Regions from separate parts of the Halopseudomonas sp. SMJS2 genome, predicted to be linked through region 2. Evidence: riboswitches for the same ligand, from Rfam matches in the RefSeq annotation. Region 2 holds a riboswitch; the other holds the start of a gene.
What was found. Region 2 has a riboswitch for cobalamin ahead of QAO71_RS12145 (TonB-dependent receptor). Riboswitches for the same ligand answer to the same signal wherever they lie in the genome.

Region 1 (3,992 bases), 1.1 Mb from region 2:
CGCAGAAATATCAGAAATACCGACCAAGGGCTGCGATCAGTGTCGGAAGAGCGTGCGGGCGCAGCCTGGGTCATGCCATTTCTGTCCGGTCTGGTTGGGAGGGCTTACCACATGAGATCGTCAGGTACTTTGAAATCGGCATAGGGATCATCTTCTGCAGCCTGTTCGGCTTCCACCTTGGCAATGATTACTGGCCAGTGGGGCGCACGTTCGGCGACTTTCTCCGCGACGTCCAGCGGGATGATTTCGAAATGCCCGGAGAGCCGTACGATACCCAGCTTGCCGCGGCTGAGCTTGCCGAACTGCTCCTCGGTGACGTAGATCTTCTTGATCTTGTTCTTGGCCACGAACTGGTACGCGGTTTCCCCGCCGCTGCGGTCCAGTTTGGCCTGCTCGATCAATTGCTTGGCCTGGGCTTCGCGCTCGCGACGGGCGGTCTCCTCCTGGCGTTGCAGGTTCAGCTGGCGATCGCGCTCGGCCTTGTCGGCACGTGCCTTCTCCACCGCGGCTGCGGTGTCATGTACCTTTTCCGGAGTGTTCTTGGCGGCCTTCTTCTTGGCGCGTTGGGCCTGCTTGAGTTTCTTTTCGTCGACCAGTCCGGCCTTGAGCAACTGGGCTTGCAGTGAATTGACCATACTGTGGAACTACCTGTTACGCGGCTAAAAATGAGAGTGACGCATTCTAGCATCAGTCCTGTTGCTTCTCCCGCCTCTCTTGCGCTTCGAGTTCAGCTTGCCGGGCTTTGATGCGCTTCATCTGCTCATCGCCGATCGGCATCTTGTTGGCGGTCTTGCGCAACATATACAGCCCGCCGATGACAGTAGCAAGAATGATGATAATGAAAAGCCAGCCGATGCCAGACATGTCGAGCTCCTTTGTTGGAAGGTCTGCTCTCAGGATGGTTAATGGATGAGCGTATGGCAAATAAAAGCGATATGGTTGAAGGCGAGGCTTGACTTAATCTGACGAAATATTAGAATGCGCGCCTGCTTCGATGACAGGCACATGAGTGTCGGTGTCGGACAGATGCGCAGCGGTAGTTCAGTTGGTTAGAATACCGGCCTGTCACGCCGGGGGTCGCGGGTTCGAGTCCCGTCCGCTGCGCCATATACAAAGCCTTTGATCAGTGATGGTCAAAGGCTTTTTTCGTTTCTGGCGGCCGGAGCCGCCAGGGGCTGACTCAGTTGCCGGGGTATTCGGCGACGACTTCGAGTTCGCCTTCCTTGGTCAGTCCGACCACCTGATAAGGATCCTGGCGGTCGCCGTATTCCATGCCGGGCGAACCCATCGGCATGCCGGGCACGGCGATGCCCAGCAGATCGGGCCGTTCCTTCAGCGCCAGTACCTGGGCAGCGGGCACATGGCCTTCGATGAACTGACCATTGATCACGGCGGTATGGCAGGAGCCGAGTTGCGGTGGTACGCCCAGTTCCTGTTTCACCGTCGCCATGTTGGCTTCGACATGGTCGTTGACGCTGAAGCCATTGCTTTCCATGTGTTTGATCCAGTCCTTGCAGCAACCGCAGTTGGCGTCACGGTGCACGTCAATGGTCAGACTGTCGGCGGCCTGGGCAAAGCCGCCGATCAGCAGGGCAGTAAGAGCTATGAGACGTAGTCTGGTGCGCATTCCATATTCCTCGTTGGTATTTATCGTTGATCAGCTGCAGCCGCCGCAGCAGGTGGTGTGGCCAGCATGCGCGCCAGCCGCCGCAGCAGGGTAGCCGGCTGCGTCCAATGCGCTGATCAGCGCTGCACTGTCGGCACTTCCGGCAACCGTGACCTTGCTATCCTCGAGGCTGACCTGGACGTCAGTCACGCCGGCGACAGCCATCAGCGCTTCGGTGACATGTTTAACACAATTGTTGCAGGTCATTTGCTGAACATTGAATTGAAGAGAACTCATGATGGCGCTCCTTGTGCGTGACATGCTCGAATTTTCAACCCTGACACGATGGCAAGGTCAACCCGGCTCCCGACTTTTTTTGAGCGTCTAAAATGCCTACGCTTTGCCTTCTACCGAATGAGTGGAATCTCCACGGCCCCATCGGTTGACTCTCCCGCTGGCGCGTGAATTCGGGCGCTGGCGGGGGCGCCTTTACTTACCTGTGAAAACCTCTTAGTCTTCCACCCGCTTCAGGTTCCTGCCCGGTATTGCCCGGCAGGTTAAACAGGGAAGCCGGTGCGTCTGTTCCAGACTATCCCGGCGCTGCCCCCGCAACGGTAAATGAGAGTCGGATTACCTCAAGGTACTATCTGACAGATGATTCAGCACGACCACTGTGCCTGCACGGGAAGGTCGAATCATCGGATATTCATCCGCTCATGAGCCCGGAGACCGGCCTGTCGCATATCACAGCAGTGCGGCGGGCTCTGCGGGTGTAGCGTTTTCATGCTGGGTCTGAAACCGTCTCCCCAACTCCGTTCGCCGACTGCATAACCAGCCATGCCGTACGGGTGAGTACGGCGACGGAGCACAGATGAAGTTTGCACGCACCTCCCTGGCGATGGCCCTAATGGCCACGGCCGCTTTTTCCCATGCCGAATCCCTTTCCCTGGACAACCAGGTCGTTACCGCCACCCGCACCGGGCAGTCCCTGGGTGCCAATCTGGGCGCGGTAACGCGACTGGACCAGCGCGCCATCCAGCGCCTGCAGCCGACCGATATGCTGGATCTGCTGCGCCGTACTCCGGCGCTGAGCATCGTCAACAATGGCGGCGCGGGCAAGTCCAGCACCTTTGGCATTCGTGGCAGCAGCAGTGACCACGTGCTGGTGCTGATCGATGGGGTGCGTATTGGCTCGGTTACCAGTGGGAGTGCCGCGTTGCACAATCTGCCCATCGAGCAGATCGAACGTATCGAAATCGTGCGTGGGCCGCGTTCCAGCCTGTATGGCTCCGAAGCCATCGGCGGCGTGATCCAGGTCTTTACCAAGCGCGGTACCGGTGGTGATCCCAAACCTTGGATGTCGCTCACTGCCGGCAGCCGGAACCACCATGGGGGCAGTGCCGGTGTCTCCGGCGGCATCGGGCAAGGCTGGTACAGCGCAGCGGTGACCAGTCTGTCCACTCGTGGCATCGATGCCCGGCCTGGCCGTGGTGATCCGGATAACGATGGTTACCGCGAGCTCTCCGGCAACCTGCGCGCCGGCTATCGTTTCGACAATGGCCTGGAGCTGGAAGGCCATGCGCTGGAATCCCACTCCCATAGCGACTTCGACTCGGGCTACAAGGCCAACAACGACTCGAAGCTGAAAACCCACGGGCTCAATGCCCGCTTCTCACCGCTCGAACCCTGGCGGGTGACACTGCAGGCGGCGCGCAGCGAAGACAAGAATGACACCTTCAATGGCAGCACTTTCAACAGCCGTTTCGATACCCGGCGCGACAGCCTGGGTTGGCAGAACGATATCGATCTTGCGCCTGGCCACCTGCTGACCCTGGGTTTCGACCACCTGACCGATGAAGTCAGCAGCAGTACGAACTACAGCGAGAACCGCCGCACCAACAAGGGCTACTACGCCCAGTACCTGGGACAGCGTGGTGTGCATGAATGGCAGCTGAGCCTGCGTCATGACGATAATGAACAGTTCGGTCGCTACAACACCGGCAGCATCGCCTACGGCCTGAGCCTGACCGACAACCTGCAATGGGTGGCCAGTTACGGCACCGCATTCAAGGCCCCCACTTTCAACCAGCTGTACTACCCCGGCTTCGGTAACCCGGATATCAAGGAAGAAACCTCGCGCAATATCGAAACCGGATTGCGGGGCGAGCACGATTGGGGTAACTGGGTGGTCAACCTGTTCCGTAATGAAGTGGAAGATCTGATTTCCAGCGTGAATCTCGGTGGTGGCATCTATCTGTCGGAGAACATAGACAAGGCGGTGATCAAGGGAGTGGAGTTCGAGATTGCCAGCCACTGGCTGGGCTGGGACTGGAGCAGCAACCTGACCCTGCAGGACCCCGCCAACCGCAGCTCTCGCCCGGGGCAG
Region 2 (3,992 bases):
TAATGCCCAGCGTCTTGCCATGCACATCGCAACCAAAATACTCCGGCCCCAGCCCGCCCCGCCAGTTACCCTCGCGCATCCAACCGTCCAGTTCGACGATCCGCCGCGCAGCCGTCAGCATCAGTGTCATCCCCAGGTCGGCAGTGGTCTCGGTCAATACATCGGGAGTGTTGGTCAGCAGAACGCCGCGCTCATTCAGATAATCCAGGTCGTAGTTGTCATACCCGACCGAAATACTGGAAACCACTTCCAAGCCTGAAGCCGCAGCAAGCTGTGGGCGGCCAAGCTGCCAGCCGGCACCAATCAGGCCGTGTACCGGACCGGCAGCCAGCGCATCCGCCAGCTCGCTGGCTGCACTCAATTGAACGACATTGAAGTTGGCTGCCAGACGCTCGATCAGATCCTGAGCAAGACGATTGAATATCACGACGTTCTTTTTCACAACACAGCCCCCTGGCGTTTAAATCCCGCAGTATAGCTGTTCGACCCGCCACCCCATCGGGATGTTCGGGCCCACCGCGCAGCCGCGGCCCCGAAACGGGACGCGCCAGTCGGGCCGCTACACCTCGCCGCGGATGTACTGCTCCAGCTGCTGGATCAGCTCCTGCTGCTCGGCGATGGTCTCCTTGACCAGGTCACCGATCGACACCAGCCCCACCAGTCGCCCATCTTCCACCACCGGGAGGTGGCGCAGGTGAAGGTCAGTGATCAGCGAGAGGCATTCGGACACGCTCTGCTTCGGTGTCACGGTCGTCACCGGGCTGCTCATGATTTCGCGTACCATGGTGCCCACCGACGCCCGCCCCTTGAGCACACATTTACGAGAGTAGTCGCGCTCACTTATCACGCCTATCACCTGACCGCCCTCGGTGACCGGCAGCGCGCCGATATTATGCTCGGCCATCAACTGCAAGGCCCTGAGCATCGTCTCATCCGCCCCGATGGTATGCACCTGCTGGATCTGCTTGGTCTGGATAACCTGGGCCACGGTTCTCATCTGCTGCTCCTTTTATTTTCTGGTCCGGTGATAACAGTCAAGGATCAATCAAAGCGGCAGGCAAGGCCAAAAGGGTATTTCATGGACTATTGGCCTCCTTATTGCTGACAGCTACCCGCCACTGGCATTCCAGCGGCCCCAACATGTCACGGCTGCTGTAAGTCGCATACTCCAGGCATTCCACCGCTAGCGGTAAGGTGTCCGGTATCACCAATGATTGCAACCGCTGGCGCAGCTCTGTGGCACTGATCGCTCGGCGATATAACCCCAGGGTGATGTGCGGCACGTAGCTAGTCTGCCGAATTTCCCTACAGCCTGCCCCCAGCGCCTCGCGCCAGCGCGACAAGTGGCCCTGCAGGTCGTCCACTGTCAGAAAGGCTGCGCTGGCAAAGCTATCCGGCGCGCCTATGCGTAGCTCGCAGGGCGGCAATGCCAACCGGTCGAGGCCCGTCAGTTGGCGCTGCAGCTGCGCTGACGTGAAATCGTCGTCGTACCTGACACTTTGCCCTTCGAAACCACAGACAAACAAGGTGATATGCGGCTGCCGCCGGCTGGGATGCAACAGGTCCGCCAGCGAGGCCGTGAGCTGGTCGATATGGGCCAGCGCCCGGGGACAGTTGATCGGGATCATCCAGATCGCATAGCGGCTGCGGCCACGGTGCCACTCGGTGTAATCACGCAGCTGCGCAACGGTGGTCTCGGCAAAAGGGACGGTATCGGATAACAGCATGCTCGGCGGCCAACAACGATGGCGAAGATGCGGGCAGTATGCCCTGCCCGCCCGGCGCACTCCAGCCGCAGCTAGCCCTGTGCCATCCGGTCGCTTGTGTTTCCCCGATCAGGGGCATAAGATGCGCCGCTATTCATGCAGGTGTGCCTGATATCAGGCATGAAACGGAAAGCCGGTGCGCTCGCTCAGGTCGAGCAATCCCGGCACTGCCCCCGCAACGGTAATCGACCCCGATCATGGATCGGCGTCCGCTCAAGACCACTGTGCCACGGCATGGGAAGGTGAGCGGATGGGCGTCGAGAGTCCGGAGGCCGGCCCGCATGCAATATCGACTGGTGTTGCGGAGGGCATCACCGTCAAGTGCCGTGCCGGTTTGTCTGTTATCTGCCCCGTCCGCACTTGCTTATCTGCCCTCCTCGAAAGTCATCCGACCTTTTGAGGATTCATAATGAAACTGTCCCGCCTTGCCCTTGCTGTCGCCCTGGCCCCGAGCCTGACTCTGGCTGCCCAGCCTGCTTCCCATGAACAAGCGCTGAAACTCTCCGACACCCTGATCACCGCCAACCGCGATGTGGAACAGCGCAGCGACAGCAGCGCCGCCAATACGGTGTTCACCCGTGCAGATATCGAACGGCTGCGCCCGGCCAGCGTGCCACATCTGCTGACCCAGGTGCCGGGCGTGCAGGTCGCCAATTATGGGGGCCGCGGCGCGACCTACGGCCTGTATATCCGTGGCACCAATACCAGCCAGACCCTGGTGCTGATCGACGGTGTGCGGGCCGGTTCAGCCACCATGGGCGGAGCCGCCCTGCAGTTTCTCAGTGTCGACCAGATCGAGCGTATAGAGGTGCTGCGCGGCTCGCGCTCAGCGATTCATGGCGCGGACGCCATGGGCGGGGTTATCCAGATCTTCACCCGCCGAAGCGAGGGCGAAGGCCTGCGCCCCTACGCGCGCATCGCCGGTGGCAGTGACAGTACCTGGGAGCGCAACCTTGGTCTCTCCGGCGGCAACGAGCGCACGCGCTTCAATTTATCCGCCGGGTTAGAGGAAACTGCCGGTATCGATCGCACCCGCACTTCTTTCGCCAGTGACGCGGATGATGATGGTTACCGCAACCGCTCCTTGGCGCTGAGCCTGAGTCACCAGTTCACCGATGCATTTGAAGGTGGGTTCACCGTACTGGATCAGCGTGGCAAGACCGAGTTTGATAACCCGTTCGGTAACTGGGGCGCTCCAGCTGCTCCCTATGACGAGTACATCATCAGCACCAGCACGCTTTGGTTGGATGGGCGTATCAATGATATCTGGCGCAGCCGTATCGAACTGGGCCACAGCGAGGACAAGCAGGAGAACTTCGACAAACTGTTTCCCGGCAGCACGGTGAATAACAGTTATCGCGATTCGCTGAACTGGCTCAACACCCTGACCCTGGGCAATGGACACAGTCTGCGTCTGGGCGCTGACTACCTGAATGACAAGGTACGCAGCAGCAATGATTTCCAGGTCAGCAACCGGGACAACAAAGCGGTATTCGCCCAGCACAGCTTCCAGGGAGCGCGCTTCGGTACCGAACTGGGCATGCGGCATGACGACAACCAGCAGTTCGGCAACGAAAATACCTTCAACGGTGCGTTGAGCTACCGGCTTGATCCGGATAACCAGTTGATTCTGTCCTACGCCGAAGGCTTCCGGGTACCGACCTTTGCCGATCTCTATTGGCCCTTCGATGGCTTCTATGGCGGCAACCCCGAACTGAAACCGGAGAAATCCCGCAGCTATGAATTGCAGTGGCGCAGCCAGCTTGCCCCGACTACCCAGTTGGAAGCCTCGCTGTACCGCACCGACTTCCGTGACCTGATCGTTACCACCAGCGATTTCAGCACCGTGGACAACATCAATCGCGCCCGCGTCAATGGCTTCGAAGCCACTCTGAAGCAGGAACTCTTCGGCTGGCAGGGTGATCTGGGCATCAGCATCATCGATCCACGCAGCCGTGAAAACGGCCACACCTTGCCGAACCGCGCCCGACGTACCCTGAACCTGAATCTGGATCGCCAGTTCGGCGATATCGGTGTGGGCGCCAGCTTTACCGCCGTCAGCAGCAGTTACGGCAACGGTGACAACACCACCGAGCTGTCCGGGTACGGCGTACTGGATCTGCGCGCCAGCTGGCAGGCCAGCAGCGAAGTGGCCTTCGACATGAAGCTTGCCAACGTAATGGACAAGGACTATAGCCGCTTGATGTATACCCATGCCGGACAGGG

Region 1: linked by a shared signal. The riboswitch ahead of btuB (TonB-dependent vitamin B12 receptor) and the one ahead of QAO71_RS12145 (TonB-dependent receptor) in region 2 are both predicted to bind cobalamin.

Annotation. Positions count from the first base shown of each region.
Region 1 covers NZ_CP123445.1:1,460,052-1,464,043, forward strand. The annotation lists gene chrA (chromate efflux transporter) at 1-74, opposite strand, end outside; gene QAO71_RS06885 (DUF2058 domain-containing protein) at 105-635, opposite strand; gene QAO71_RS06890 (DUF2897 family protein) at 688-864, opposite strand; tRNA gene QAO71_RS06895 (tRNA-Asp) at 1,031-1,107, shown strand; gene QAO71_RS06900 (DUF411 domain-containing protein) at 1,181-1,627, opposite strand; gene QAO71_RS06905 (heavy metal-associated domain-containing protein) at 1,658-1,903, opposite strand; cobalamin riboswitch at 2,119-2,359, shown strand; gene btuB (TonB-dependent vitamin B12 receptor) at 2,478-3,992, shown strand, end outside.
Region 2 covers NZ_CP123445.1:2,561,834-2,565,825, forward strand. The annotation lists gene QAO71_RS12130 (D-glycerate dehydrogenase) at 1-442, opposite strand, end outside; gene QAO71_RS12135 (CBS domain-containing protein) at 560-997, opposite strand; gene QAO71_RS12140 (2'-5' RNA ligase family protein) at 1,077-1,727, opposite strand; cobalamin riboswitch at 1,850-2,062, shown strand; gene QAO71_RS12145 (TonB-dependent receptor) at 2,176-3,992, shown strand, end outside.